DNA from 3 places in the Embleya sp. NPDC008237 genome. Region 3 is predicted to be linked to each of the others. Evidence: riboswitches for the same ligand, from Rfam matches in the RefSeq annotation. Region 3 holds a riboswitch; each other region holds the start of a gene.
What was found. Region 3 has a riboswitch for cobalamin ahead of ACFZBU_RS05600 (ribonucleoside-diphosphate reductase subunit alpha). Riboswitches for the same ligand answer to the same signal wherever they lie in the genome.

Region 1 (10,262 bases), on a different contig from region 3:
GCTCGGTGAGGGTGCGCATCCGTGCGGCATCGGCGGCGATGGTCGCCTCGTCGGCCGGGGTCAGACCGGATGCGCGGGCGAACACCACGACCGCGGTGACGTTTTGCGGCAGGAATGCCTTCGATTGGTCGACGACCTTGGTCGACTCGGCGTTGCCGGGCAACCACGCGGAGGCATCGTTCTTCTCCGCGTCCATCAGCTTGCTCGCGGCCGGCCCGGCCACGACCAGTACCAGAATCCAGATCACGAGAATGATCCACTTGGCACGCCGGCCGCAGACCAGTCGCGCGACTCGCCCCGCTCCGCCCATCCCGGCCACCTCCACCGCTCGAACGTGTTCCGGTGTCGCCCGAGGAGCACTCTCCTCAGGATGGCATCGGGGTCGGCATCACGCGTCCGCTGGCGCGGCACCGGGCGTCGCGGGTGCGGCGATCGGTTCCCTCCGGCGGGCCCTGCGGGGGGATGCGCACGGGCCGCTGCGGACCTGCCGAACGGGTCCGGCGGGGGTGGCCGATCGGGTCCCGGTGCGCGACCGTGGAAACCATGAGCGACAAGGCGCACGGCCGTTTCGACCTCGTGGTCGAGGCGTATCGCCCGGGTGACGACTACCGGCTGGTGATGCTCGCCGACGGCACCTACCGGCAACTGCACAGCCGCCGGGAGCTGGACGACCTGGCCGCCCGGCTCGGCCTCGACCCGACCGATCGGGACCGGGTGGCCTGGGAGGGCGGCGACGAGTGGCCGGCGGACGACGCCGGGTGACGACGCCGGCTGACGGCGCGAGGTGACGGCGCGGGGTGACGGCTGAGCCCCATTCGACCGCTCGGTGTGCGCTCGGCCGCTCTCGGGACCGACTTCACACCCCGCAAGCGTGATTCGTGATCGATCCGCGTGGCGCTGCGATCCGGCTCCGGCTACGCTTCGGCGGCCGTCGGACGTGCCGGTGTGGGCCGGCCGGTCGCCGCCAGGCCCGGTGCTGCCCTCGATTTCGTCTCGTTTGCGTATCGGACCGTGCGGGGACTCCCGGCGTGCGGTGGACTCGAAGAAGCGGAACGCCCCGCCCCTGCGGGCGTGTTCTTCGACGTGGGATGGGGGAGACAGTGGTCGACACCTGGGCCTGTGAGTGTCTGGTGGAGCAGGGCCGTGCGCGGGTGGTGGTACCGAGGACCGTGGACGCGTCCGTCGCGCACCGGCTGCGCAAGGATCTGGTGGCGCGGATCAACGCCCTGCCCGACGACGTCGTCGAGGTGACGTTCGACCTGATGGACACGGACGTACTGGACGAGGCGGGCGCGGCGGCGATCGCCTCCGCCTACCGACACGCCTTCCTCCTCGGCCTGCGCCCCACCTGGTGCGCCGCGGCACCGACCACGCGCGCCACGCTGATCGGGGCGGACGGCGAGCTCCGCACCGGCGAACACGCGTTGTACGCCCATCCCGGGTGACTCGCGTACCGCACACGTGCGTACGAGCACGGTGGTCGCCGCTCCCCCGAGGGTTCGGGCCCCGGGGGTTCGGACCTCGATGGTTCGGGCTTCGGGGGTTCGGCCCCCCGGGGGTTCGGGCCTCGGGTCCGCGGCGGAGTCCGCCGGGCTCCGCCGCGGGCCATCGGCTGCGACGAGTGGGCGCAGGCTACGCGGGTGACCCGGGGAAGACCTTCGCCAGGATGAGTTTGGTGAGTTCGTTGGCCGGGGCGTTGCCGTCGGGCGACTGGTTGAGGTTGACCAGGACCACGACGGTCGCGCAGGACTGCGGGTTGTACCCCACGAAGCTGTTGTAGCCGGGCAGTTGGCCGTCATGGCCGAGGAAGCCGGCGAAGTCCGCGATGGCGAGGCCGTATGTGGGCGCCCCGGGTTGGTCCGACGCGGGCACGAACTTCAGCCGCTCGCGCTGGATCTCGGGGCTGAGCAGGGTGCCGGTGGCCAACGCCGGGGCCCAGCGCAGCAGATCGTCGACGGTGGAGACCGCGGCGCCGGCCGCCCAGGCCCACGAGGGGTTCGCGTCGGTGACGTCCTTGGGATTGCCGGCCGACCAGTCCGCCCAGGCCGCTTCCTTGCCGGTCAGTACCGGCGCGGTCAGGCTCTCCACGTTCCCGATGAACTCGTAACCGTGGGCGTGCGGGAGCGGCAGTCGGGAGTCGTTCGGCAGGCTGCTCTCGGACATGCCGAGCGGGCGGAAGATGTGCTGTTGGTACAGCTCGGCGAGCGGTTGGCCGGTGAGCTTCTCGGCGATCAGGCCGAGCAGCACCGTGTTGGTGTTGGAGTAGTGGAATCCCCCGCCGGGCGGGAAGTACGACGGATGCCGGAACGCGATCGCAAGCAGCTCGTCCGGAGTCCACCGGGTCTGCGGCCGCTCGTCCAGAGTGCGGTTGAAGTCGGGATCCTCGGTGTAGTTGTACAGACCGCTGGTCATCTGGAGCAGTTGGCGGATGGTGATGTGTTCCCCGTCGGGTACGTCCGACCGGAACGCGGACACCGGGTCCTCCAGCGACAACCGTCCCGCCTGAACGAGTTGCAGGATGATCGTCCCGGTGAAGGTCTTCGTGATGCTGCCGACCCGCATGTGGTCCGCGGTACGCATGGGTGTGCCGTCGGCGAGGTCGCCCGTGCCCAGGGTCGTGGTCCACGTGCCCCACTCCGGGGTACGGATGGACACGATCGCCCCGGGGATGCGCAGCCGCTGCATCATCGCGACGAGTTCGGGGGTCAGCGTCTTGACGAACGACGGCACCTGCTGCGCGGATCCGGCCGGGGCATCGGATCGCACCGAGGTGCCCGACGGCGGTGCGGCGGCCGTCACGCTCAGCAGCGCCGCCACCGCCACCGCGGCGATTCGGGCACGCCTTCGGGCCGACCCGGCGCGGCGTGGACGTCGTTCGGGGATCGGGAGCTGACGCGGCAGTCGGGTTCGCACGAGGAGTCCGTTTCTTTCGGGAGCGAGGGACCCCACACATACCTGGCCGATTCGGCCCCGGACCGATGTTGCGCCACCGGTGGGCGTGTTCGCACACCACCGCAGCGCGCGTCGAGCGCCTGCCCCCGGTCCGGTGGGGGCTACGCGCGAGATGTGGCAGGCGGCGCGGCCCACACCAGGATCCACCGGGCGCGGCACTAGCATGCATGGCATGTCGGATGCTCTGCCTCGCCCGGAACCGTTCACCTCCCGGACCGCGGCCGCGGATCTCGAGGATCTTCGGGCGCGGTTGCGCGCGACGCGTTGGCCGGACGCGCCCGAGGAGGCCGGGTGGTCGCTCGGTACCGATCTCGACTATCTCCGTGAGCTCGTCGCCTACTGGGCGGACGGCTTCGACTGGCCCGCGCAGGAGGCGGCACTGGCCCGGCTGCCGCGCTTTCGCGTCCCGCTCGGCGGGCTCGGGATCCACTTCGTGCACGCTCGGGCCGTCGCACCGACCGGGCCCGTGCTGCCGCTGGTGCTCGGCCACGGCTGGCCGGACTCGTTCTGGCGGTACACGAAGGTCGTCCCGCTGCTCACCGATCCCGGCGCGCACGGCGCCGATCCCGCCGACGCGTTCGACGTGGTGGTGCCCGACATGCCGGGCTACGGGTATTCCGACCGCCCCACCGGCGCCCCGCTCGACTCGATCGCCGTCGCCGGCCTGTGGGCCGAACTCATGGACGTCCTGGGCTATCCGCGCTTCGGCGCGGCCGGTGGCGACATCGGCAGCCATGTCAGCCGTTACCTCGCCCTCGACCACCCCGACCGGGTCGTCGCCGTGCACCGGACCGACGGGGGCGTGCCCCTGTTCACCGGGGACCCGGCGGAACTCACGCCCGAGGAACGCGCCTGGATCGAGAGCGTCGCCGTCTGGGGCGGTGCCGAGGGCGGGTACGCCGCGATGCACCGCACCAAGCCGCAGACCGCCGCCGTCGGGCTCAACGACTCGCCCGCCGGTCTCGCCGCGTGGATCGTCGAGAAGCTCCGGGCCTGGAGCGATTGCGACGGCGTCGTGGAACGGTCGTTCACCCGGGACGAGATCCTCACGAACCTCACGCTGTACTGGTTCACCGGGACGATCGGCTCGTCGATGCGCATGTACCACGCGAACTCCGCGATCCCGCCCGCGCAGCTCGCCCGCCGGGTGGAGGTACCGTCCGGCTTCTCGCTCTTCCCCGGTGACATCGTGCGCCCGCCGCGGGCCTGGCTCGAACGTACGACGAACCTCGTGCGGGTGACCGAGCCCGCACGCGGCGGGCACTTCGCGGCGTTCGAGGAGCCCGAGTTGTACGCCGAGGAACTGCGCGCGTTCTTCCGGCCCTACCGGGCGGCGATGACGCGGTGACGCCCCGGCGGTGTGCCGGCACCGCACACCGCGCACCCGGAACGGGCATCGCGAGCGCGCCGACCCGGGATCCCTGCTCCCCCGCACCGGAGCGGCCCGCGCTGCCCACTCCCGGCGCGTGTCAGTGGAGGGCCGTGACGACCGCGCGGTCGCGGGGGCCGGACAGGGGGCCTCGGTAGTTGATCGTCGCGGTGGTCGCGTCCCGGAAGCCGGCCTCTTCGGCTTCGTCGGCCAGGGCGAGGGCGCACAACCAGGAGAAACCGGGAACGTCCGGGCCGGTCCGGGCGTCCGGGTCGACGTGGAGCGGGTCGTCGGACAGGACCAGGCTGCCGATGCCGGGCTGCGACCAGGTATGGAAACGTTCCAGGGCCGGGCCCAGACCCCGGGTGTACCGGTGCAGGTCGCCGGCCAGGCCGTCGGCGTAGACGACGGTCCAGGCGCGGGTCGGCGGCGTCCACACCAGGACGTCCGCGCAGACGGCGTCCACGCCCTTGCGGTGGGCGAGGTCGACGGCCTCGGGCAGGGCGTCCACGGCGAGCACCCGGTGGCCCGCGCGTACCAACTCGGCCTCGACCATCGCATTGCCGCAGCCCAGGCTCAGCAGCGCGGAGTCGGGGCGTCCTCGGTCCAGCAGGCGTGCCAGATGGGCGACCATCCAGGTCCGGTACTCGGGATCGCAGGTGGCCGGGGTGATCGAGTCGCCCACGGCGCGGCCGACTTCCCATGCCTGGTAGCGGCTGGGGCGGCCGTCGGGGGTCGCGGCGTAGTGGGCGCGCAGCGATTCGAGGTCGGTCATCGGTGCCTCGGATTCCTGGCAGGCGTCCGGTCGCCGCACGGCGGCCGGACGGGCGGGCGGGATCGGGCCGGCGGTGCGGTGGGGTGGGCGACCGCGGTGATTCGCTTCCGCCCCACACCTGCTCCCGTCCCGCGGATCACATCATGGGCGGCCACACCCGACGACGACGCACCGATGCCCGGTGTCGCGTGTGCATCCGTGCCCGACCGCTCGGCCCGCGACGCACGCCGCGGACGGAGTGCGGAGGCACGAACGGGGCGCGTCCTCGTGGGAACGTACGCCCTTGGACCTCACGGCGAGCCGGTCGGCGGTCCGCCGCGCGCTCCTGGTGTTCGACGTCCCCATGCAGCCGATTGGAGCGTAGGAGACCCCTCGACCACATGCAACGCACGTGCAGCAACTTGCCGATGTCAAACGCTGATCCGAGCCCGATTCCGTCGGTGGCGACGGCACCGGTCGGGCGCCCGTCCGTTCCGTCTCGGGGGCGTCCCGTCCCGGTCGTGCGCACACGAAGGGACCTTCGCCGGAACCGACCGGGCCGAACGGCTCTGCCCGACGTTGCGGACGGGGAGCAGAGTCGGGCGTGCGGGCCGGCCCAGCGGGCAGGCTCCGGTAGCCACGGGTCGAACCCGATCGACGTCGCTCCGTGCGCACCCATGATCGGCCCGGCCGCCGTACCCATCGCCCGGGAAGGCGGCCGGGCCCAGGGCCGCCCGCATCCGCGCTGCGCCGCGTTGCGTCGGTGGCGGGCCGCCCCCGTCGTTCCTGCCCCGCCCGGCGCAACTCGCCGTCGCCTGGGTGCGTTCGCAACGTGCCCGTCCCACGAGGTCGACCCGGTCCCGGCGGCAACCGGCCGTTGGGCCTGTGGGATCGGGTCGGTCGGCCCTGGTCTGGGCGTCGGGCGCGCGGAAGGCTGAGGTCAGGGTCCGGGAGAGCAGACGCGCGGTCGAGCGCGCGGGGCGTCGGGCCCGGCGTCGACACGAGGGAATCGACCGGCACGAGCCCGTCGGCCCCGTGTCGGCGCCCGCGCGGGATTCGAGGGTTGAGACATGAGCGAACACGCCGTGATGAAACGCCCCCTCGGGCGCCACGAGGCACTGGAGCTGATGGCGAGCGCGGGGGTGGGACGCGTCGTGGTGAGCGAGGGCGCTCTTCCGGCCGTGCATCTGGTGGCGTTCGCCCTCGACCGGGAGTGCGTGGTGTTTCGGGCTCCGACCGACTCGCCCCTCGCGAAGGCCGCGCTCGACACGGTGGTCGCGTTCCAGGCCGACCGCATCGACCGCGCGGCGCAAACCGGTTGGACGAGTACGGTGACGGGCCACGCCTCCCGGGTCCGCGATGCCTCCGCCGTCGCGCACCTGGATCGCCTGCTCCCCGACATCGACGGCGACGGCGCGGAAACGGTGTGGATTCGGGTCACCACGGAATTCGTCACCGGACTCGTCGCCGAACGCCGGGACCACACCGGGAGGCCCGCGGGACCCGACCTTCCCTACGCCCGGAAGCCACCGCCCGTGGCCTGACGCACCAGGCCGGTCGCGGTCGCCGGGACCGGGTCGGCTGGACTTACTAGGACGTCCGACTATATCGTCTTCAACAACAAGGTCCGCGGTGCAGGGAAGTCGGTGCGAATCCGACATGGTCCCGCCACTGTGACCGGGGAGTGCGCTGCCGCAGCACCAAGCCACTGGCGAAGGCCGGGAAGGCGGGCATCGTGCGTAGATCCGGAAGTCAGGATACCGGCCGCGGGTATATCCGTGTTGTCCACGAGGATGGAGCAAACACGCATGACACCGGTCTGCGCACCCGCCCCGGATGATCCTGCGAACGTCGAACCCACCAGGTTTTCCTGACCACTTCGACGTCGACCCGCCCGGGCAACCACGCGCACCCGCGCCGACGTTGCGTGGTCGGGTCATGCCCCGCCTCCGGATCGCACCTGACGAGAGACAGGTCGTTCATGATCCGCGAGCTTTCCCACTTCATCGGCGGCAAGCACGTCCTCGGCGCATCCGGCGCGTTCGGCGACGTGTACGACCCCAACACCGGGCGGGTACAGGCACGCGTTCCGCTCGCGGATCGCGCCGACACCCTGGCCGCGATCGACGACGCCGAGCGGGCCCAGCCGGCCTGGGCCGACTGGAACCCGCAGCGGCGCGCCCGGGTCCTGGCCCGCTTCCTGCAACTGATCGAACCCGAACGCGAGTCGCTGGCCCGCCTGTTGTCGGCCGAGCACGGCAAGACCATCGCCGACGCCCACGGCGACCTGCAACGCGGCTTGGAGGTCGTGGAGTTCGCCATCGGTATTCCGCACCTGCTCAAGGGCGAGTTCACCGACAACGCGGGCACCGGCATCGACGTGCACTCGCTGCGCCAGCCGCTCGGCGTGGTCGCCGGCATCACCCCGTTCAACTTCCCCGCGATGATCCCGCTGTGGAAGATCGCCCCGGCCATCGCATGCGGCAACGCGTTCGTGCTCAAGCCCTCGGAGCGCGACCCCTCGGTGCCGCTGCGCCTGGCCGAACTCTTCCTCGAGGCCGGACTGCCGCCGGGCGTGCTGAATGTGGTCCACGGCGGCAAGGAGAGCGTGGACACGCTCCTGGAGGACCCGCGCGTGCAGGCGCTGGGCTTCGTCGGCTCGACCGCGATCGCCGAGTACGTGTACACCTCGGCCACCGCGAACGGCAAGCGCGCCCAGTGCTTCGGCGGCGCCAAGAACCACCTGATCGTGATGCCGGACGCGGACCTCGACCAGGTCGTCGAGGCGCTGATCGGCGCCGGATACGGCTCCGCCGGCGAGCGCTGCATGGCCATCTCGGTGGCGGTCCCCGTCGGCGCCGAGACCGCAGACGCGCTGGTGGACAAGCTCGTCGCGCGCATCGCCACCCTGCGGGTGGGCCCCTCCCACGACCGGGACGCCGACTTCGGCCCGCTGGTCGGCCGGGACGCACTCGAACGGGTGCACGGCTACCTGGACATCGGCGTCGCCGAAGGCGCCGAACTGCTCGTCGACGGCCGCGACGTGCACGTCCCCGGCCACGAGGACGGCTACTTCGTCGGCGCGTCGCTGTTCGACCACGTGACGCCCTCGATGCGGGTGTACCGGGAGGAGATCTTCGGCCCGGTGTTGTCCGTGGTCCGCGCGGCCTCCTACGAGGACGCGCTGCGCCTGGCCAGCGAGCACGAGTACGGCAACGGCGTGGCGATCTTCACCCGGGACGGCGACACCGCCCGCGACTTCGGCCGCCGAGTGAACACCGGCATGGTCGGCGTCAACGTGCCCATCCCGGTGCCGGTGGCCTACCACACCTTCGGCGGCTGGAAGCGATCCGGATTCGGCGACCTGAACCAGCACGGTCCGGACTCGATCCGCTTCTACACCCGGACCAAGACCATCACCTCGCGCTGGCCGTCCACCGCGCGCGAGAGCGCGAACTTCGACATCCCCACGATGGACTGACCCGATGACCGCACTCACCGACGACCAGCTCGCGATCGTCGAGACCACCCGGGACTTCGCCCGCGAACACCTCTCCCCGCACGCGATCGAATGGGACCGCACCGGCCACTTCCCCGTCGACGTCCTGCGCAAGGGCGCCGATCTCGGCCTCGGTGGCATCACCGTCGGCGAGGATCGGGGCGGTTCGGGGCTGAACCGACTCGACTCCGCACTGATCTACGAGGCGCTGGCCGGTGGTTGCCCGACCATCGCCGCCTACTACTCCATCCACAACATGGTCGCCTCGATGATCGACCGGCACGGCACGCCGGCGCAGCGCGCACGCTGGCTTCCGGGTCTGTGCTCGATGCACGACCTGGCCAGCTACTGCCTGACCGAGCCGGGAGCCGGCTCGGACGCCGCCGCGCTGACCACCCGCGCGACCCGCGACGGCGACGACTATCTCCTGCACGGGGTCAAGCAGTTCATCTCCGGCGCCGGATCCTCCGCGGTGTACGTGGTGATGGCGCGCACCGGAGCGGACGGCGCCGACGGGATCTCCGCGTTCATCGTGGAGGACGACAGCGCCGGGCTGTCCTTCGGACCGAACGAGCGCAAGATGGGCTGGCATGCGCAGCCCACCCGCCAGGTGGTCCTGGACGGCGTGCGCGTGCCCGCGACGCACCGACTCGGCGCCGAGGGCGACGGGTTCAGGATCGCGATGGGTGCCCTCGACGGCGGCCGGATCGGCATCGCCGCGTGCTCGCTGGGCGGCGCACAGGCCGCGCTGGACGCCGCCGTGCGCCATCTCACCGACCGTGCGGCGTTCGGCTCGCGGCTCATCGACGCGCAGGCTCTGCGCTTCCAACTCGCGGACATGGCAACCGAGCTCGAAGCGGCCCGCACGCTGGTGTGGCACGCGGCCTCCTCGCTCGACGAGGGCGATCCCAGGGCGTCGCAACTGTCCGCGATGGCCAAGCGGTTCGCCACCGACACCGCCTTCTCGGTGGCCGACCGCGCGTTGCAACTGCACGGCGGGTACGGCTATCTCGCCGACTACGGCATCGAGAAGATCGTGCGCGACCTGCGGGTGCACCGCATTCTCGAAGGAACCAACGAGATCATGCGCGTGATCGTCGCGCGCGGACTGATCGGAGCGGCCCGATGACCCCCACCCCCGAGCAGGACCCGGTGCAGACCCACCGGCAGGCGGCCATGGGCCGGATCGTGCTGAACCGGCCCAGGGCGCTCAACGCGCTCACCCACGACATGGTTCGGCGGATCGACGCCGCGCTCACCGCGTGGGAACACGACGACGGCGTACGGCTGGTGGTGATCACCGGTGCGGGCGAGCGCGGCCTGTGTGCGGGCGGCGACATCCGCGCCATCCACGCCGACGCCGTCGCCGGCGGCACCGCGAGCCTGGACTTCTGGCGCGACGAGTACCGGCTCAACGCCCGCATCGCCCGCTACCCCAAGACGTACATCGCCGTCATGGACGGCATCGTGATGGGCGGCGGGGTCGGCATCTCCGCGCACGGTGCGTTGCGCATCGTCACCGAGCGCTCGACGGTCGCCATGCCGGAGACCGGAATCGGGTTCGTTCCCGACGTCGGCGGCACCCACCTGCTCGCCCGGGCTCCGGGCGAGTCGGGCACGCACCTGGCGCTGACCGGCTCCTCGATCGGCGCCGGCGACGCCATCGCCTGCGGCCTGGCCGACCACTT
Region 2 (10,262 bases), on a different contig from region 3:
TGGGGCGCGAGCAGCGACCGCGACGAGTGGTACATGGAGCTGCTGCGGTTCCTCAGCCATCCGCTGTGGATCGCGGACAAGGGCGACCTCGGCGACGAGTTCCGCTTCAGCTTCACCACCAGGGACGTCACCTCGGGCTATGTCGGCATCGCGGTGCTGTTCGTGGTGGTCGCCGCCGTACTCGCGGCGGGCGCGCGCGGCCTGAACGAGCGCGCCGGCGGGTTCGTGGCGTTCGTCGTCGGCTGGTTCGCGCTGGTGCTCGGCGGCGCCCTGCACGCGCTGACCGTGTTCGCGATCGCGTACGACCAGGCCGGGCGCCGGCACGAGGGCTCGGGCTTCCACAGCGCGATGACCGCGATGCAGGCGGGGGCCCTCTTCGGTCTGCTCACCGGATGGCTGGTGGGCCTGGCCGCGGCGGCCGGATACGCGGGGTCGCGCGGAGCGGCCGGCCCGATCGGCTACCCGCCGTCGAACATCTACGGCCAACCCGCCGGCTACGGCCTGCCCGGCGCCCCGGGCAACCTCGGCTACGGCCTCCCGCCGCAGTCGCCGCACGACGCCCCCACCGCCATCCGGCCGGCCGGCCCGCCGCCCTCCGCGCCGCCGCGGCCGACCGGTGCGCCGGACACGCCACCCGGTGGATACCGGCCCTGATGGGACGTTCGGGACCGCGCCTGAGAGACTGCGGCCCATGCGCGTTTACCTCGGCTCCGACCATGCCGGCTACGACCTCAAACAGCACCTCGTCACGTGGCTCGACGCCAACGGCCACGAGGCCGTCGACTGCGGCCCGGCGGTACAGGCCGACTCCTACGACTACCCCGTGTACTGCCTGCGGGCCGGCGAGCGGGTGGCCGCCGACCCGGGCAGCCTCGGCGTCGTGCTCGGCGGCTCCGGCAACGGCGAGGCGATCGCGGCGAACAAGGTCAAGGGTGTGCGCTGCGCCCTGGTGTGGAGCCAGGAGACCGCGTCGCTGGCCCGCGAGCACAACAATGCGAACGTGATCTCCATGGGTGCGCGCATGCACTCGCTCGAGGACGCCACGAAGTTCCTGGAGGTCTTCGTGAACACCCCGTACAGCGAGGCCGAGCGACACACCCGCCGGATCAACATGCTCACCAAGTACGAGAACACCGGCGAACTGCCGACCCTGCCGTAGTCCACGCCGTACCCACCCGCCCCCGATCGGTCCGTCCGGTCGGGGGCGTCGGCATGTCGGTGCGGGTCGGTAGCGTTGAGGTGTCACACCACCCCACATTCCGTCCGACCGTCGTCGCTGCGTTGGAGGCCGCGTGCCCGAGGGCCACACCATTCACCGTCTCGCCACCGCCCACCGGGAGCGGTTCGCCGGCCTGCCGCTGCGGCTGACCAGCCCACAGGGACGCTTCGCGGAGAGCGCGGCACTGCTCGACGGCGAGCGGCTGGTCGCCACCGACGCACACGGGAAACACCTGTTCCTGGAGTTCTCCGGCGAGCGCTTCATCCACGTGCACCTGGGCCTGTACGGACAGTTCTCCTTCGGCGAGGGCGAGGCACTGCCCGACCCGGTCGGCCAGGTCCGACTGCGACTGGCCGCGAAGGTGCCCGGCGGGGCGGCCTGGGCGGATCTGCGCGGGCCGACCGCGTGCCGCCTCCTGGACCTGGCCGAGAAGGACACGGTGCACGCCCGGCTGGGCCCCGACCCGCTGCGGGCGGATGCCGACCCGGCGGCGGCATGGCGCCGGATCCAGCGCAGCGCGAAGCCGATCGGCGCCCTGCTGATGGAACAGGACGTGCTCGCCGGCGTGGGCAACGTGTACCGCGCCGAGGTGCTGTTCCGGTTCGGGGTCGACCCGACGCTGCCCGGCAACCGGCTCGCGCGGGCCACCTGGGATGCGATGTGGGCCGACCTGGTGCTGCTCATGCGCGAGGGCGTGCGGCTGGGTCGGATCGACACCGTGCGGCCCGAGCACACCCCCGAGGCGATGGGCCGCGAGCCGCGCAAGGACGACCACGGCGGCGAGGTCTACGTCTACCGGCGCACCGACATGCCCTGCTTGATATGCGAAACCCACATCAAGACCGTCGAGTTGGTCGGCCGGAATCTGTTCTGGTGTCCCACCTGTCAGCCGTCGGCGTAACCTCCGGTTGATGACCGTTCGGTAGGGTCACCGGGTGGCCGCGCCGACGAGCAGGGGAAACCGGGTGGGCAGGACCGGGAGGCGCGCGGCACTGGCGCGCTCCGCTCGGCGCGTCGTGTCCTGGCTGCGGCACCGGGTGTTGCCCTCGGACGGGTTCGCCCTGGCCGGACTGCTGGCCTCGGTCACCGCCTGCGGCCTGCTGTCGGACGTGGACGCGTCGTGGTTTCCGGCGACGATGACGGCGGTGCCCATCCTGGTCGGCGGGCTGGTGCTGCGGATGCCCAGCCTGCTGCTCCTGTACGCGGCCACCGCCGGTGTCCTGGTCGCCCAGCATCAGGTGCACGACACCGACGAGGTCACCGGCGGCACCATCCTGGTGGTCGGGGCGATCGCCGGCATCGTGTTGCTGATGGCTCGGATGCGGACCCGCCTGGGAGTGCAGTGGACCCGCGGCGAGTCGATGTTGTTCGACCTGCGCGACCGGTTGCGGGCGCAGGGCGAGATGCCGGTGCTGCCGCCGCAGTGGCACACCGAGGTGGTGCTGCGGCCGGCCGGTGGGCAGTCGTTCTCCGGCGACTTCCTGGTCGCCTCCCGGGGCGCCGGCGGCGGGCGGGTGCTGGAGGTGGTGCTCGTCGACGTCTCCGGCAAGGGGCTGGCCGCGGGATCGCGCGCGCTGATGCTCTCCGGCGCGTTCGGCGGGCTGCTCGGGTCGTTGCCGCCACGCGACTTCCTGCCGGCGGCGAACGACTACCTGCTGCGCCAGGAGTGGGCGGAGGGCTTCGCGACGGCGGTGCACGTGGTGCTCGACCTGGAGTCGGGCGAGTACGAGTTGATCTCGGCGGGCCATCCGCCGGGCGTGCACTGGATCGCCGGCTCCGGACGCTGGCAGGTGCTGGAGGCGGTCGGCCCGCTCCTGGGGGTGATCGAGGACGCCGGTTTCGAAGGTGTCAAGGGTCGGTTGGGTCCCGGCGACGCGCTCCTGCTGTTCACCGACGGCATGGTGGAGATGCCCGGCGAGGACATCGCCACCGGCATCGACCGCTTCCTCGGTGAGGCCGAGCGCATGGTCCGGGACGACTTCCACGACGCGGCGCGCCGGATCGTGGCGGCGGCCGGTCGCAATGTGGGGGACGACCGCGCGGTGGTGCTGCTGCGCCGGCGGTGAGCGGGCCGGGCCAGGTCGGGGGATTCCGATGGATCAGGCCGCCGGACAGGACCGCCGGATCAGGCCGCGTCGTCCGGTGGCGGGATGCGGGTGCCCGGGGCGCGGCACCCACCGGGCCGCGCGGGACTCGGCCCGGGCGGCCCGGAGCGCACGGCCGGCCGGGGCTGCGGGACCGGACATGCGTCCGGGGCCCGCGTCCGATCAGTGCGCGCGGGTCTCGGCGGTGGACGGCCGGACCGCCAGGGCCGCCAGCTCGGCCGGTGTCCGGGGCAGGCCGCCCGTCGGCGTCAGGCCGTGCGCGGCCAGCACGGCGGCGGCCGCGTGGGCCCAAGTCGGCCGCAGACTCGCCGCGGCCAGCAACGCGGTGTCCGCGAGCAGCACCTCCGCCGGCCCGGTGTGCAGGCGCCCGTCGGCCAACACGGCCGCGTCGTCGGCCCAGCGCAGCGCGAGGTCCACGTCGTGCGTGGCCATCACCACCGTGGTCCCGGCCGCACGCAACTCGGCCAGGGTGTCCAGGAGGGCCTCCTGTCCGGCCGGGTCCAGGCCGGCGGTCGGCTCGTCCAGCACCAGCACCTCGGGCCGCATCGCGATCGCACCGGCGATGGCGACCCGCTTGCGCTGGCCGAAGGACAGCAGGTGCACCGGTCGTTCGGCCAGCGCGGTGATCCCGAGCGCGGCGAGCGCCTCGGCCACCCGCGAACGCACCTCGGCCGGGTCCAGGCCCAGATTGAGCGGCCCGAACGAGACGTCCTGGCCCACCGACGCGGAGAACAGCTGGTCGTCGGGATCCTGGACGACCAGCTGCACGACCCGACGCAGCGCGGTGAGTCCCTTGCGGTCGTGCCGAATCGGCACCCCGTGCAATTCGACCCGCCCCGAATCCGGCACCAGGCCGCCGGTCAACAGCCGCAGCAGCGTGGTCTTCCCGCAGCCGTTCGGCCCGAGCAGGGCCAGCGCGCGGCCGGCCGGAACGGCCAGGGACAACCCGCTCAACACCGGCGGCCCGTCCTCGTAGGCGTAGCCGATCTCTCGTACCCGCAACGGAATCACGGCACCACCGATACCAGGAGAAGGGTGGCGGCGACGACCGCCGCCACCACGAACAGGGAGCCCACGACGAAGGCACGCGAGATTCGTACCTCGTCCACGAGCACCCGCAGGCGCCCGTCGTAGCCGCGCCCGGCCAGGCCCGCCTCCAGGCGTTGGGCGCGAGCGAACGCGTGCACGAACACCGCCGAGCCGAGCCCGGCCACCGAGCGCCACCGGGCCCGACGGGTGCGATGGCCCAGCCGGCCGGCCTGCGCCTGGTTGATCCTCGCGGTCGTGTCGTAGAGCACGAACAACATCCGGTACATCACCGCCGCGACGTCCACCACGGCGGCCGGGACACCCACCCGGGTCAGCCGGGGCAACACGTCCGACAGCGGCGTGGTGAACGCGAACAGCAACATCGCGAGGCCGGCGGCACCGGAGCGGGCGAGCAACTCGGCCGCGTGGCGCGGTCCGTCCTCGGCCCACCCGACGCCGTCCGCGCCGATGCTCACGAGCAGCGTCAGGGCGCCGGTGGCGGCGAAGCCGAGCGGGGCGCGGGCGGCCCGCCACAACCGCCGGGCGGGCACCTTGGCGAACCCGAACGCGACGACCAGGACGGTCCCGGCGACCAGGACCGCGCCCGGCCACGGCGGCAGCGCGACCGCGCAGCCGAGCAGCCCGAAGGAGAGCACGGCCTTGTCGGCCGGGTGGCGGCGGCGCCACGAACTCGCGTGCGCCGCCGCATCGATCGGCAACACGGGATCAGCGACCCGGGGCCGATACCGGTGCCTCGGCGGCGGCGTCCGCCGGCTCGTCGGGTGTGTCCGCGGCCTCGGGCGCGAGTCGGCGACGGGTGCGCTTGACGCCGAACACGTAGCCGACCACGCCTGCGCCGACTGCGGCCTGCAACGCGAACAGGCCGGACTCGATCTCGCCGGACGGCGGTTCGTACAGCGGGCTGAACCACGGTTCGTAGTCCGGGTCGTTCTCGGTGATCGCGGTCTCGGCCTGGGTGTCGGAGCCCGCGAACGGCTCGTCCTTGTGGTCGCCCATCCCGAACACCACGGGCAGCGCCGCGAGCAGCACCACGGCCAGCACGATCAGCAGGTTGATCTTCGTCGAGCGCTTCACTTGGTCTTCTCCTCCTCGCGCGCGACCCGCGCGTCGGTGACCACACCGAGGCGGATCAGGTCGCCTCGGCTGGACTGCCGCAGCAAGCGCACGACCAGGACGGTCAGCAGACCCTCACTGATCGCCAGCGGGATCTGGGTGAGCGAGAAGATGCCGCCGAACTTGGCCAGGGCGCCGGGGAATCCGCTGTCGGGGTCGGGGAAGGCGAGGGCCAGTTGCACGCTTGTCACGCAGTACGTGCTCAGGTCCGCGACGAACGCGCCCAGGAACACCGCGACATCCAGCGGCATGGTGCCGCCGCGTCGATCGAGTAGTGAGCGGGCCAGTCGATAGGCGCCGTAACCCGCCCACGGGCCGACGATCGCCATCGAGAACGCGTTCGCGCCGAGTGTGGTCAGCCCGCCGTGCGCCAGCAACAACGCCTGGAAGAGCAGGGTGATCGTGCCCAGCACGGCCATGATCGGTGGTCGGAACAGGATGGCGCCCAGTCCGGTACCGGTGGGATGCGAGCAACTCCCGGTGACGGAGGGGATCTTCAGTGCGGACAGCACGAACGAGAACGCGCCGGACGCGCCCAGCAGCAGGGTGTTCTCGGGGCGGTCGCGTACCTCGCGGGTGAGCGCGCGGGCACCGTGGACGACGAACGGGGTCGACGCGACGCCCCAGGCGACGGCGTGTTCCCAGGGCAGATAGCCCTCGGCGATATGCATGAGGAAGGGTCCCTCTCCAACACCTCGTGGACGGACGATCGCCGTGGCCGGTCTCCTGGCTGACGGGTCGTACGTTCACGTCTCCGCCTTCCCGGGGCCGCGCAAGCGGTCCCAGTGGCTTCCCCGAGACGACGAATCAACGTTTTCGCGGGGGTGGAGGAGAACTTCCCGATCACAGTGGCGAGGGCCGCGCCGGCATCGAACCGGCTTCCCGAACACCACGGCGAGCCGACACTAGTGGTCGGATGGACATGGCGACAAGGTGGCTTTTGCAAACCGTGCGCAAGACCACAAGATGGGCGGAGCGGCCGATCAATAGCCGCATTCCGGAAACGGGCCGCAGCTGTCCTGGCCTTGCGCGCACTCGCGCGGTCCACGATCCGGGGCGGCCCGCGGGAGGGCGACCCGGGTCGCAGGCGGCGCGGACGAGTGCCGTGCGGCCGGCTCAGTCCAGGCCGGGGCCGCGGCCGCGGACGACCAGGGTGCCCGCCACCCGATCGCCGACCCGCTGCCGTCGCTCGCTGCCGAGCACCGCGGTCAGCCCGATCGCGCCGAGTGCGAACGCGTCGACGGCCAACAGCAGCCAGCGGATCCCGAGTTGGCGCCGGCCGGCACGTCCGCCGGACACGTCCACGACGCGGATGCCGAACACCTGCATGCCCCACGTGCGCCCGTCGTGCTCGGCGGGACGCAGCACCCAGTACCAGAACAGGATCGCGACCGCGACGACGATCACGCCGGCGGTGATCGTCGTGGTCAGCGGACCGCTGCGGATCGAGCCGTCGGGGTGCGTGGGCAGCAGGACGAACAGGAACATCGCGGCTCCGGGCAACAGCGCGGAGGCCACCACGTCCACCAGGAACTGGCCGATTCGGCGCCACAGCACCGAGGGGACGAGCGGGCTCTCGACCGCGGGCAGCCACAGTCGGGCACCCGACCGGGCGGGACGTGCCGAGCGCGCGAAGTGCTGCGGAAGGCTCCGTTCGTACATGTCCTTGTACTTTCCGCTACCGGGCGAGTTGACTCCCGGCGCGGCCGGATATCGCAGAGATTGCGCCCGGTCGGCGGACATGGAGGCCGACCGGACACGGAGGGGAGGCGGGCGGTCACCGGAATCGACCGGAGGACGTCGTTCGATGACCCGAAGCCGAGTCGTGCGGTGCCGCGCCGCGCCGTATCGAGCCGAGCCCGCGCCGCGACGCGGCGGACGTGGTCCGGCGCGGCGCCGGCCGATCAGGGCGTCATCGGACCGTCCGCCCCGAACAGGTCCGGCTCGGAGCGGCTGATCACGTCGTACAGCGGCTTGTAGTTGATCCAGGCCACCGTGTCGTTGCCCAGCTGTTCGCGGGTCAGCCGGGCGTTCTCCGGCGAGATCGGCTTGAGTTCGCCGGCCGCCTGGGCGAGCAGCTGCACCTGGCAGGAGCGCTCCATGGTGATGAACCACCACGCCGCGGCGTCGACCGACTGCCCGACCGTGAGCAGGCCGTGATTGCGCAGGATCAGCGCCTTGCGCGGGCCGAGCGTCTCGGCGATCCGGCGGCCCTCCTCGGCGTCGAGCACGACACCCGCGTAGTCGTCGAACAGCTCGTGGTCCTCGTAGAAGGGGCACACGTCCTGGGTGATCGGTTCGAGCCTGATGCCGAGCGCGGAGATCGCCCGCCCGTGCACGGAGTGGCTGTGCGCCGCCGCGACCACGTCCGGGCGGGCCGCGTGGATCTGCGAGTGGATCGCGAACGCGGCCTGGTTGACGTGGAATCGACCCTCGACGACCTGCCCCTCGTGGTTGACCAGGATCAGGTCGTCCACGGTGATGTGCTTGAACGACATCCCGAACGGGTTGACCCAGAAGTGATCGGTGAGCTCCGGGTCGCGTGCGGTGATGTGCCCGGCCACGCCCTCCTCGAAGCCGAAGCGGCCGAACAGTCGCAGCGCGGCGGTCAAGCGTTCCTTGCGGTGCCGGCGCTCCTGCTCGACGGTCTCGAAGGTGGGCGGCAGCGCGAAGCTCAGGTCCGCCGGCGATACCGGCCGCGGCGGGGTCGGCCGCGGCGGGGTCACCCGCCCTGCCTGCACGTCCTGGGCTTGCTGCGCATCGGTGCCGGACATGTCCATCTCCTCGGACTCGGGTCGCGCGGGACTTCGGCCGACGCTACCGGCGAGTCACATCCGGGGACAGCCCTCGGTGGACGCGCCTTCGCACGAAGCCGCGGATTCTAGCGACCCACGGTCGTCCGGGTCGGGTTTCCGGGAATTAAGCGAATATTGCCCGCAGTCCGCTTCGGGCTGCTTCTACGCTGCCGTTCAGCGAGTCCGGGAGGTCGAGTTCGAAGCAGTCGAACTCGAATTCACCGGGCCCGCACGACGATGCACACATTTGCAGGCGACGGGCGAGTTGCGGGCGGCGCACAGTTGCGGGCGATGCGCATGTGTCACCGGCCACGCGCCGTCGCGGCGACATACGAAGTCGCCGGCGACGCGCGGAAGTCGGCGCACAAAAGATGGAAGGGGCGCGTGACGTGAGCGACGGGGGCGAGAATTCGACGGAGGTCGTCGGTATCGGCGCCCGGGCACCCGCGGGGCCCGGGTTCGGCCGCGCCGATCCGGGGCCGTCCCGGGCCAGGGCGGACCGGGCCCGGGCGGACCCGGGCCGGCGGGGGCCGCTCGCGCCGGGTTCGACGCCGCGCAGCCCGATGGCGAGGAGCCGGCCGGAGATGGCACAACCCCCGAGGCGGTCGCGGCCGTCCCGACGCAGATCAGGCGGCCCGCCGGCCGGGTCCGACACCGAGCGGGGTGCTGTGACCGAGGCGGATGTCATCGCAACAATCGAGGCCGATCCGCACGTGGCGGGCGATGCCGAACCGATCGAGCCCGCTCCGGTCGCCATGCCTGCCCCGGGGATCGCACCGCCCGAGGACGAGCCCGTCGGAGTCCACCGGAAAGCCGCACCGCCGATCGCCTCGGAGGCAATCATGGCCAATATGGAAACGGCCCTCAAGGAAGCAATGACGATCGAGGGCGCCGTGGGTGTGGCCCTGGTCGATTACACCAGCGGAATGGCGCTGGGAATTCTCGGCGGCAGCAAGGAACTCGACCTGAATGTGGCCGCCGCCGGAAACACCGACGTGATGCGCGCCAAGATGCGCACGATGGAGATGTTGCACCTCGGCGATCAGATCGAGGACGTCCTGATCACGCTCGGCAAGCAATACCACGTGATTCGGCCGCTGAGCGGGCGGGCCGGGAAGGGCCTGTTCCTGTACCTCGTGCTGCTGAAGGACCGCGCCAATCTCGCGCTGGCCCGACACAGCCTCAAGCGTATCGAGGAGGAGATCGAGGTCTGAGTTCGCGCTCCGCCGACGCGCCGAGGCGCGCCGTCGGGGCGCGCAGGCCCATCCTCGATACCCCGGGCGTCCTCCGCCACCCCCGTGCGGAGGGCGCCTTCGGGGTGTCCGGCGACACGTGCGGACCCCCTGGCCTCCCCGCACCGTCTCGGATATGACGGTACGTCAGATGTACCGTCGAGCTCGACGCCGTATGTCGCGTACGGATCGCAGCCGGATCCCGTACGGATCGCGTACCCGAGTCACCCGAGGAGCCGCATGCTGTCCGGCGAGAAGATCCTGATCACCGGCCCCGCGGGCCAGATCGCCTACCCGCTGACCGAGTACCTGGCCCGGGACAACGAGGTGTGGGGCATCGCCCGCTTCTCGAACGCCGAGGACCGCAAGCGGGTGGACGCACTGGGTGTGACCACGCGCGCCGTCGACCTCGGCGCGGGCACGTTCGACGAACTGCCCCAGGACTTCACCTACGTCCTGCACCTGGCCACCTTCCAGGGCCCCGGACTCGACTACGACGAGGCGCTGCGGGTCAACGCGGAGGGCACCGGGCTCTTGCTCCAGCACTGTCGCCGGGCCAAGGCGGCGCTGGTGATGTCCACCGCGTCGGTGCTCAAGCCGCACCCGGACCCGATGCACGTCTTCCACGAGAGCGACCCGCTGGGCGACGCCAACGTCTCGCACGCACCGACCTACTCGGTGTCCAAGACCGCCGAGGAAGCCGTTTCGCGCTACTGCGCCCGCGCGTTCGACCTGCCGGTGGTGATCG
Region 3 (10,262 bases):
GCGCGGCTGGACGATCCGCTGATCACCTACCTGCCGCCGACAGCGCGCCCGCGCTGGTCCTCGAACATCACCCTGCTGCACCTGGCCACGCACACCTCCGGGTTGCCGCGGCTCCCGCGTGGCTCGCTGCGCACGGCGCTGCCGGCGTGGTACTCGAACCCCTACGCGGGCTACGACGAGAAGCGCCTGTTCGCGCTGCTGGGGCGGGCCCGGCCGCACGCGCGTCCGGGCACCCGGGTGTCCTACTCCAACCTGGGCGTGGGCCTGCTCGGACACGCACTCGCGCGCGCCGCCGGGCAGCCCTACCCGGATCTGGTGGTCGCCCGGCTGGGCGTGCCGCTGGGCCTGACGATGACCACGTGCGACCCGAACGGGCCGCAGGTGACCGGGTATCTGCGCGGCCGGCCCCGACCGCCGTGGCGGATGCCGGGGCTGCCGGCGGCCGGGGCGCTGCGCAGCACCGGGACGGACCTGACCCGGTATCTGGCCGCGCACTTGGATCCGACGGACGTGCGACCCGCCTCGCTCGCCGAGGCGTTGGTCCAGGTACACCGTCCCAGGCTGGTCGCGCCGCACACCGACGATCGGCTGTGTCTGGTGTGGAACCTGCGCCCGCGAACCGGTCACGATCTGCTCTTCCACGGCGGGGCGACCCGCGGCTTCACCGCATTCGTCGGCTTCAGTCCCCAGGCCGGGGTCGCCTTGGCCGCGCTGGCGAACACGGCGGCGGGACCGCGGGCGCCGTTCCTCCAGGTCGCGTACGAGTGCCTGCGCGACCTCGCGGCGACGGCGATGGCGGATTGAACCCGAGCGGGCCGCCCACGCAGCGGGGTTCGGGAGCACGGACGGGGTTCGGGAGCGCGAACGGGCCTCCAGCGCACCGAGGTTCCCGAACGCACGCGAGCCTCCCGCCCCGACTGGTCGGGCACGGTCGCGGACACGATCCGGGGCGGCGCCCCCCGAGGGCGTAGCCCGAACTCCCCTGCCCGGCCGGGCGGACGGCGGATCCCGGCCGGGGCGCCGTCGCGATTCGGGCGCCCGAAGGCGCGGCGTGTGCGGCCCGGCCGGGTCGGTCGTTACGCGCGCTCCGCCTCGCCGTCCAGCGATTCGGCGATCGCGCGGAGCCAGATCACCACGGCCTCGGCGCCCGGGTCGACGGTGCCGATCGCCCGGTCGCCGAGGTAGCTGCTGCGACCCCGACGGGCACTGCGGCCGGCCGTCTCCTCGGTGCCGGCTGCGGCCGCGTCGATCGCCTCGGCCAGACTCGCACCGCCGACCAGCGCCTCGCCGGCCGGTACCAGGGCGTCCAGCATGGTCCGGTCGCCGACCTGTGCACCACCGAGTTCGCCGATCGCCCGCGCGCCGGCGGCCAGGGCCTCGCGCCACCCGCGCGGCCCGGTGTCCTGCGCCACGGCCGAGGCCGCACGCAGGAGCAGCACCGAGTACAGCGGGCCGGACGTGCCGCCGAGCGCCCGCCGCACGGTGTCCGCCAGGCCGCGCAGCACGGCGGCCGGCGAACCGCCGCCGTAGCCCGGCAATTCGCGCCCGATCGCCTCGGCCCCGCGCGCGAGGCTGATGCCCAGGTCGCCGTCGCCGACGATCCGGTCCAGCTCGGTCAGGTGCGGTTCGGCCTCGGTCAGCGCCGCGCAGACGGCCTCGATCGCCCGGGTCAGGGGGGTCGGTTCGGTCAGCGGGGTGCCCGCGTCGGCGCTGCCGGGCGCGGGCGCGGCCGGCAGCACGGTGACCTCACCCACGCGGCCCGCCACCGGGGTCGGCCAGGCGGGGGCCGAGGTGGCCGCGTCCAGGCGGGCCAACCGCGCGTCGTCGACCCGAAGCAGGGACAACGACATGCCGGCCATCTCCAACGCGGTCAGGAACGAGCCGCGCCACGCCCGTTCCAGGACCAGGCCCCGACCCGCGAGGTCGCGCACGGCGCCCCGCAGCACGATGTCCAGCTCCATCGTGGGGGTGCCGCCGAGGTTGTTGACCAGCAACGCGACCCGGTCGCCGGCCGCGAGGCCGGTCTCCGCGACGATCCGATCGAGCAGTTCGGTGACGAACGTGTCGGCGGAGGCGATCTTGTCCCGCCGCACACCCGCCTCACCGTGGATGCCCAGGCCCAGTTCGACCTCGTCCTCGCCGAGTTCGAACCCGGGTCGGCCGGCCGCCGGCACCGTGCACGGGGTCAGTGCCACGCCCATCGTGCCGACCGCGCCCGCCGCCGCCTCGGCCTCGGCCTTGACCTCGGCCAGACTCGCGCCGGACTCCGCCGCCGCGCCGGCCACCTTGTGCACGAACACCGTCCCGGCGATGCCCCGCCGTCCCGCGGTGTCGTCGCCGCTCGCGAGCGCCACGTCGTCCGCGACCACGACGGTCTCGACCGCGATCCCCTCGGCCCGCGCCAACTCGGCGGCGAGCCCGAAGTTGAGCCGATCCCCGGTGTACGACTTGACCACCAGCAACACGCCCGCCGGCCCGGCGACGGTGCGGATCGCGGCCAGGATGGTGTCGGTGGACGGTGAGGTGAACACGTCCCCCGACACGGCCGCGGTGAGCATCCCGGGCCCGACGTACCCGGCGTGCGCGGGTTCGTGGCCGGCTCCCCCGCCGGAGATCACCGCGACCCGGCCGCGCTCGGCATGGGCCCGGGCGTCGGCGCGCAGCGCGACGTTCGCATCGGCCAGCAGCGCGATGTCGGGATGCGCGAGGGCCAGGCCTTCGAGCATCTCGGGCACGACGTCGCGGGCGGCATTGATCAGCTTCTTCATGGCTGAATCTCTACCTGGAAGCGCGCCGGACCAACCCCATCGGGGGGTCGTGGATCGTGTGCGACCGGGTGCGCGAGACCCGCGTGCCCCGGCGGGGCCGCACCGTTCCCGACGCACCGAGGCACGCCGAGCCGCCGCCGGCCGACGGGCTGCGCCGGCCGGCGGCGGCGCGCACTACTCCATCGACACGGGCGCGCGCACCTTCCGGGACGCCCCCGGGCGTGGGACGCCGTCCACCGACACGCAGATCCCGTACACCCGGGCCTGCGACGTCCAGCCGTTGGCGCGGCCCCGGTTGTTGCTGATCTGTACGCGCGCGCGGGTGTCGTCCAGCGCGGAGACCAGGTGGAGGTACATCTTTCCGGCGACCCGGGCGAGCACGATGTCGCCGATTTCGAGGCGGGCCGGATCGACCGGCGCGACGGTCACGAGTTGGCGACTGCGGATAAGCGGAACCATGGAGGCCCCGCGCGGGCGAAACTCGACGGTGGCGCCGTGCGCCACCTTGGCGGCCATGCTGTCCATCATCCCCATCGCGCACCAGGATGACGGATGGGCGCCGAGCCTGCCACGGGTTTTTTCCGCCTGCGGGTATCGGCCCGCACGCCCTCGTCGCGGCGAACACCGTCCTCGGATGCCGACATGTCCACCGGCTCACGGATCCGGGGCGATGGGGGCCGATCCCGCGCGCCGGCGACCACCGGGCAACCCGGTTGCCGGGAAAAGCGGGGACCGGACAGAATTGCCCGACCAGCGAACGGCGGCGGCGAGGATTGCGGCCACTGCCCGTACCACCTGCGGGGGCGAGTGTGATCGAGACCAGCGCGATACTCGGGGTGAGCGCCGTGGCGCTCGGGATGGTGCTGACGCCCGGGCCGAACATGATGTACGTGACCTCGCGCAGCATCACCCAGGGTCGCCGGGCCGGCCTGGTGTCGCTGCTGGGTGTGGGGCTCGGCTTCCTGATCTACATGTCGATGGCCAACCTCGGCCTGTCCGCGGTGTTCCTGGTGGTGCCGGAGCTGTACACCGCGGTCAAGCTCGCCGGTGCCGGCTACCTCGGCTGGCTCGCGTGGCAGGCGCTGCGGCCGGGTGGGATCTCGGCGTTCGCCCCGCAGGAGCTCGCCCCGGACTCGAATCGGCGGCTGTTCACGATGGGTCTGGTGACGAACCTGCTGAACCCCAAGGCCGCGATCATGTACCTGTCGCTGATCCCGCAGTTCGTCGACCCCTCCGCCGGACACGTGCTGCTCCAGGGGTTCGCCCTGGGCACGATCCAGATTCTGATCAGTCTCGCGGTGAACACGATCCTGGTCCTGGCGGCCGGCACGATCGCGGTGTTCCTGGCCCGGCGGCCGTCCTGGCTGCGGATCCAGCGCTACGTGATGGGCACCGTCCTGGGTGGGCTCGCGGTCAAGTTGGCCACCGATCGCAGCCACCCGGCGGCCGCGTGACCCCGGGCGCCACGCACCGTCCCGGACCGACCGGGCACCGCGGCGGGAACGGGCGGGCCGCGCGGCGGGCCGGCTATTCGGCGCCCGGTGCGGGCAACAGGTCCGGCGGGGGTATCGCGACGGTGCGCTTGTGGGCCACCTCGCGTACGTGGTCGGGCAGTTCCGCGACGTCGAGCAGTCGGGGCAGCAGGTCGGCCTCGGTGGTCAGGGCCCGGAAACACTCGCCGATGGTGAGGTCGTGGCGGGCCGGACGGGAGACGATCGTGATCGTGTCCCCCGCAGCGATCTCGCCCGGTTCGATCACCCGCAGATAGGCACCGGGAAGCGCCCGTTCGGTGAACCTGCGCACCCATCGGCGCTCGTCCAGCCACAGCGCGAAGGTCGCACACGGTATGCGCGGGACGGACACCTCCAACAGCGCGCCGGCCGCGCCCACCCGCCAACGCTCGCCGATCAGCGCGGCCTCCAGGTCCAGGCCGGACGTGGTGAGGTTCTCCCCGAAGCTGCCGTTGCCCAGCTCGCGCCCGAGCTCCCGCGCCCACATGTCCAGGTTCTCGCGCGAATAGGCGTAGACGGCCTGATCGTTCCCGCCGTGGTTGTGCCGGTCGTACACGCCGTCGCCGACCAGCCCGCTGCCCAGTCCCCCGGGTCCGGATCCGGGTGCGCGCACGGCGACCGAATGGTCGACGGGTCGTTTGTCGATTCCGGTCGTCCCGACGCCGGACTTGGCCGGATTGGGTCGTGGCCGGGCGAGGTTCACCGAGATCACGTGCGACATGTCAGCAGGCTACCGGGCCGACGGCGGCCCGGATCGGGCCGATTGCGGCGGCGCCGACCGCGTATGCGGGCCGGACTCGGGCAAATACCTGATATCGGCGCCCTCGGGGGCGCCGGGGCCCGTCTGTCCGGGCTTCAGGGAGGGACCACGACATGAGTTCGCTGTCGAAGACGCTCAAGAAGATCCAGAGTTACATCCGCCGCAATCCGCGACAGGTCGAGCAGGGCCGTCGGCTCGTGCGCGACCGCCTCGCCCGCCGCCGCGGCGGTCGCGGGCAGGGCCCGGGCAACCCGCCGAGCAACCCGGCCTGATCCGACCGACCGGGGCGAACGCACCGCGCTCGCAGGCGAATCCGGCGCGCGCGCCCCGGCTCCTGCGGTCGAACGCGCGCAAGGTGCCACGAAAGCCGCGACCTCGTGTTCATCCCCGCAGTCGAGCGGGAGCGGTGCTCATCCGATCAGGGTCCGCTTGGCCCGCACGACGCAGAATTCGTTGCCCTCCGGGTCGGCGAGTACGGTCCACGATTCGGTGCCGGTCTGGCCGACGTCCACGCGGCGGGCACCGAGCGCAACGACCCGCTCGATCTCCGCCTCCCGCTCGCCGGGCCCGGCGCCCGGGGTCAGGTCCAGGTGCAGCCGGTTCTTGACCGTCTTGACGTCGGTGACCGGCATGAAACAGATGCCGATCGGCGCGCCCGGCTCGGTCCCGATGACCACCTCGCGCTCGCGCTCCGACAGGATCTCCCACCCCAGGACGTCGGCCCAGAAACGGGCCAGGCCCGGCAGATCGTGTGCGTCGATGACGATGTGGTGCAGGGAAATGGCCATGCCCGCCATTGTGTGACGCGCCATCGCTCGCTCCAACGGAATTTACCGCCCGCGGGCGGGCCCGGATCACCTGCCGCCCGGACACCGGCGCGAGCGCGTGTCGGCCCGGGCCGAAGGGTGCCGACCACCACGTGCTCGACCCGTCCGCGTCGGGCCCACCGGCCCGGAATCGGAGCGGGCGGGCGTGTCACACTGGCCCGCATGCCGAAGTCCGCCGCAGAGGTGCGCGCCCAGTTGGAGACGTTCTACGACGCGGTGGCTCGCCGGGCCACGCGTACGGAGACGTTCGGCGGGTTGACCCTGTTCGTCCGGGAGGGCCAGGGATGGCCCCGTTACGCACGACCCACGCTCGGCAGCTCCGTCGAGCCCACCGCCGCGGACGTCCGCGCGGTGCGGGCGCGGCAGAGAGAGTTGAAAGTGCCCGAGTCGTTCGAATGGGTCGACGAGACCACCCCGGCGCTGCGGGCAGCGGCGATCGAAGCCGAGTTGCACGTGCACGAGCACCCGCTGATGGTGCTCGATCCCACCGAGCGACCCAGCGAACGCCCGGACCTGCCGGATCTGGTGACGGTGCGTCGGGTCCGGGCGGACGCCACCGATTTGGCGATCGTGCACAGCGTCGCGACGGTCGGGTTCGCCAACCCGGGCACCGCGTCCGGAACCGACGGCCCCACCGAGCGGGACACCACCGCCCTGGGCCAGGACCCGAATCTGCTGTCCTACCTCAACGAGCGGCTGCGCTCCGGCGAGACGGTGATGTTCGCCGCGTACAGCCCGGCCGGGCCCCTGTGCGTGGGCAGCTACCAGCACCTGTACGACACGGCGGAGATCGTCGGTGTGGCCACGCTCCCCGCGGCCCGACGCGGCGGCCTCGCGGCGGCGGTGACCTGGGAGCTGGCCGGGCATGCGCTCGACGGCGGGAACGACACGGTGTTCCTGTCGGCGGGCGACGAGGACGTGGCGCGCATGTACGGCCGGCTCGGCTTCCGATCGGTGGGCACGGCGCTGATCGCGGAGGCACCATGAGCGCGAAAGAGCCCGAGCCGGGCCCCGCGAAAGCGCTCGTGTTGCCCATCCCGCCGGGCCGCAACCCCACCGCCGCCGAGCTGGCCGCGGCACACGGGCGCAGCATCCCGGACGTGATCGGGCCCGACCTTCGAGTGTTGTTCTGCGGGATCAACCCGGGCCTGTGGTCCGGCGCCACCGGTCGGCACTTCGCCCGTCCGGGGAACCGGTTCTGGCCCGCGCTGTACGCGTCCGGGTTCACACCTCGCCTGCTCGCTCCGACCGAGCAGGACGAGCTGCTCGCGCTCGGTCTCGGCATCACCAACGTGGTGGCCCGCACCACCGCCCGCGCGGACGAGTTGACCAAGGACGAGTACATCGCGGGCGGCGCGGCGCTCACGGCCAGGGTGCACCGGTACCGACCGGCCTGGCTGGCGGTGTTGGGCATCGGCGCGTACCGGACCGGCTTCGGCCGGCCGAAGGCGGTGGTCGGCCGGCAGCACGAGACGATCGGCGACACCGGGATCTGGGTGCTGCCGAACCCGAGCGGCCTGAACGCGCACTGGACGGCGGCGGCGCTGGGCGAGGCGTTCGCCGAACTCCGGGCGGCGAGCGATCCGGACTCCTCGGGCGCGGACGGGGCCGCCGAGCGCCGAGCGGCTCCGGAAGCCCCGGCGGGTCCCGAGGGGCGGGGCGCCGCGCCGCCGGCATGAGGCGGCCGGGGCCGGTGGTCCCGCGCGACGGCACGCCGTCCGCCGATGCCCGATGCCCGGAGCCCGGGTTCCCGGGCGAGTCGGGACCGTTTCGGCTACCTGTATCCGAGTCGATACGTCAACCGACCGAGTGGCATCACCCGGTTGGTGGTTACTTCACGCCCCCTCGCGCGGTTGGGTCGGCATGAAGATCCTGCGGGCCCCGTTCGGGCCGTGGCCCACCGAGACGATCGAGACCCCCGTCTACGAGGCGTTGGTCGCGGAGTGGCGCGACTCGGGTCGGGAGGTGCCGGGAGCGGTGGACCGACCGCACGACCGCCCGGCCCGACACGCCCGCCCGCCGTACTCCGGGCCGCGGACCGGCCGTCCCTGAGCCCGCGCACCGCCCGCGCCCGCGGCGGACCGCCCGACCGCCTCCGCCGCCCGCCGGGCGCGGCGCGGAGACCCGTTCTCGGGTCGCCCCGGCCGCCGCCCTCGCGGCGGATGCGGCAGGCCCCACGACACCGCGCCGCCGGCGTGTCGCGCGACCGCTCGACGCGGTGCACGCGAGTACCGTCGTGCCGGGCATCCGGCGGGAGCCGGTCCCACACCGCCCGCAGGGCACCGCCGCACCCGGTGCCCCGGGGGCCGCACCGCCGGTGGCGGGCCCGCCGGTGGCGATCCGTGGTACGCCGAGAACCGCGACACGACACAACACCTGGGGGTGCAACGACCACCCCGCCACTACATATATGCTCTGCGACGCAGCTGGTTCGCCGTTCCCTCAGGGGAAGGGCGACGCGAGAGGGAATCCGGTGTGAAGCCGGAACTGCCCCGCAGCGGTGAGCGGGAACGAACGTCGTCATGGAGCGCCGAACGTCGAGAGACATTCGGGAAGCGACGACCACTAGGTACTCCGCGGCCCGCCGAGCACGCCGTGCCCGGCGGTGCCCCGGCATGCCCGCGAGTCCGAATACCTGCCGGCTGCCCGTGCCTTCGGGCGCGGGGTCACCTGTACGTACGAGCTCGCGAGGAGAGAGCACGTGACCGTTGTGGACAGCGTGGGCGCGACCCGGATGCGGATCGACGAAAGCCCCGAGGACCAACTGGCAACCCTGGTGCGCACCCAGGCGCGCGATCTGCCGGAGGTCGATCCGGATCGGGTCGTCCGCCGGGTCGTCGCGGGCCTGAACGAGGGCGCGGACAAGGGCGCCGCCGCGGACCTGGCGGTGCGCACCGCGGCCGAGCTGATCGCCGAGGAGCCCGCCTACTCGCGGCTCGCCGCGCGCCTGCTCGCCGGCCGGATCGCGGAAGAGGCCCTGGCGGCCGGCGTCACCTCGTTCAGCGCCGGCATCGCGCTCGGTCGCCGGGAGGGCGTCATCGGCGCGGAGACCGCGGCGTTCGTCGCGAAGCACGCCGCCGAGCTGGACGCCGCCGTGGACGCCGAAGGCGACCGCAGGTTCGAGTACTTCGGCCTGCGCACCGTGTACGACCGCTACCTGCTGCGCCACCCGGTCTCGCGCAAGGTGGTCGAGACGCCGCAGCACTTCCTGCTGCGGGTGGCGTGCGGCCTGGCCCGGGAGCCCGGCGAGGCGATCGGTTTCTACCGGCTGATGTCCTCGCTCGCCTACCTGCCCAGCTCACCGACGCTGTTCAACTCCGGCACGGTGCACACCCAGATGTCCTCGTGCTACCTGCTCGACTCGCCCAAGGACGAGCTGGAGTCGATCTACGACATGTACGGGCGGATCGCCCGGCTGTCGAAGTTCGCCGGCGGCATCGGCGTGGCATGGTCGCGGGTGCGTTCGCGCGGCTCGCTGATCCGCGGCACCAACGGGCACTCCAACGGCATCGTGCCGTGGCTCAAGACGCTCGACTCGTCGGTGGCCGCGGTCAACCAGGGCGGCCGGCGCAAGGGCGCGGCCTGCGTGTACCTGGAGACGTGGCACCCGGACATCCTGGAGTTCCTCGAACTGCGCGAGAACACCGGTGAGGACGCGCGCCGCGCGCACAACCTCAACCTGGCCAACTGGGTGCCGGACCTGTTCATGCGCCGGGTCCAGGAGGACGGCGTCTGGTCGCTGTTCGACCCGAACGAGCTGCCCGAACTGCCCGATCTGTGGGGCGCCGAGTTCGACCGGGTCTACGAAGCCGCCGAGCGGGACGGCCGGTTCGTCCGGCAGATGCCCGCGCGCGACCTGTACGCCCGGATGATGCGCACGCTCGCGCAGACCGGCAACGGCTGGATGACCTTCAAGGACGCGGCCAACCGCACCTGCAACCAGGCCGCGGAGCCGGGCAACGTGGTGCACCTGTCCAACCTGTGCACCGAGATCCTGGAGGTCACCAGCGACGGCGAGACGGCCGTGTGCAACCTCGGCTCGGTCAACCTCGGCGCGCACGTGGTCGCCGGCGAGGGCATGGACTGGGACAAGCTGCGCGCGACGGTTCGCACCGCTGTGGTCTTCCTGGACCGGGTCATCGACATCAACTACTACCCGACCGACCAGGCCGCCGCGTCCAACCCGCGCTGGCGCCCGGTGGGCCTGGGTCTGATGGGCCTGCAGGACGTGTTCTTCACGCTCGGCATGCCGTTCGACTCGGTCGAGGCACGCGAACTGTCCACGCTGATCTCCGAGGAGATCTACCTCACCGCGTTGGAGACCTCCTCGGCGCTCGCCGAGGTACATGGCCCGCACCCCGCCTACGCCCAGACGCACGCCGCGCGCGGTCGGCTC

Region 1: another riboswitch for cobalamin. It lies ahead of ACFZBU_RS12855 (CoA-acylating methylmalonate-semialdehyde dehydrogenase); the one in region 3 lies ahead of ACFZBU_RS05600 (ribonucleoside-diphosphate reductase subunit alpha).
Region 2: another riboswitch for cobalamin. It lies ahead of ACFZBU_RS09690 (energy-coupling factor ABC transporter permease); the one in region 3 lies ahead of ACFZBU_RS05600 (ribonucleoside-diphosphate reductase subunit alpha).

The regions. Positions count from the first base shown of each region.
Region 1 covers NZ_JBIBGL010000004.1:542,028-552,289, forward strand. The annotation lists gene ACFZBU_RS12820 (MMPL family transporter) at 1-310, opposite strand, end outside; gene ACFZBU_RS12825 (hypothetical protein) at 544-762, shown strand; gene ACFZBU_RS12830 (hypothetical protein) at 1,089-1,445, shown strand; gene ACFZBU_RS12835 (serine hydrolase domain-containing protein) at 1,633-2,823, opposite strand; gene ACFZBU_RS12840 (epoxide hydrolase family protein) at 3,125-4,300, shown strand; gene ACFZBU_RS12845 (class I SAM-dependent methyltransferase) at 4,422-5,096, opposite strand; gene ACFZBU_RS12850 (pyridoxamine 5'-phosphate oxidase family protein) at 6,146-6,619, shown strand; cobalamin riboswitch at 6,689-6,859, shown strand; gene ACFZBU_RS12855 (CoA-acylating methylmalonate-semialdehyde dehydrogenase) at 7,057-8,556, shown strand; gene ACFZBU_RS12860 (acyl-CoA dehydrogenase family protein) at 8,561-9,703, shown strand; gene ACFZBU_RS12865 (enoyl-CoA hydratase/isomerase family protein) at 9,700-10,262, shown strand, end outside.
Region 2 covers NZ_JBIBGL010000003.1:631,436-641,697, reverse strand. The annotation lists gene ACFZBU_RS09725 (hypothetical protein) at 1-654, shown strand, start outside; gene ACFZBU_RS09720 (ribose-5-phosphate isomerase) at 692-1,159, shown strand; gene ACFZBU_RS09715 (Fpg/Nei family DNA glycosylase) at 1,293-2,120, shown strand; gene ACFZBU_RS09710 (PP2C family protein-serine/threonine phosphatase) at 2,185-3,285, shown strand; gene ACFZBU_RS09705 (energy-coupling factor ABC transporter ATP-binding protein) at 3,487-4,335, opposite strand; gene cbiQ (cobalt ECF transporter T component CbiQ) at 4,332-5,075, opposite strand; gene ACFZBU_RS09695 (energy-coupling factor ABC transporter substrate-binding protein) at 5,080-5,448, opposite strand; gene ACFZBU_RS09690 (energy-coupling factor ABC transporter permease) at 5,445-6,158, opposite strand; cobalamin riboswitch at 6,186-6,396, opposite strand; gene ACFZBU_RS09685 (RDD family protein) at 6,604-7,149, opposite strand; gene ACFZBU_RS09680 (class II aldolase/adducin family protein) at 7,392-8,261, opposite strand; gene ACFZBU_RS09675 (hypothetical protein) at 9,125-9,496, shown strand; gene ACFZBU_RS09670 (NAD-dependent epimerase/dehydratase family protein) at 9,755-10,262, shown strand, end outside.
Region 3 covers NZ_JBIBGL010000002.1:553,748-564,009, reverse strand. The annotation lists gene ACFZBU_RS05650 (serine hydrolase domain-containing protein) at 1-804, shown strand, start outside; gene ACFZBU_RS05645 (dihydroxyacetone kinase family protein) at 1,077-2,768, opposite strand; gene ACFZBU_RS05640 (S26 family signal peptidase) at 2,943-3,284, opposite strand; gene ACFZBU_RS05635 (LysE family translocator) at 3,578-4,222, shown strand; gene ACFZBU_RS05630 (MOSC domain-containing protein) at 4,296-5,000, opposite strand; gene ACFZBU_RS05625 (hypothetical protein) at 5,153-5,311, shown strand; gene ACFZBU_RS05620 (VOC family protein) at 5,450-5,827, opposite strand; gene ACFZBU_RS05615 (GNAT family N-acetyltransferase) at 6,029-6,853, shown strand; gene mug (G/U mismatch-specific DNA glycosylase) at 6,850-7,545, shown strand; gene ACFZBU_RS05605 (hypothetical protein) at 7,730-7,918, shown strand; cobalamin riboswitch at 8,277-8,524, shown strand; gene ACFZBU_RS05600 (ribonucleoside-diphosphate reductase subunit alpha) at 8,601-10,262, shown strand, end outside.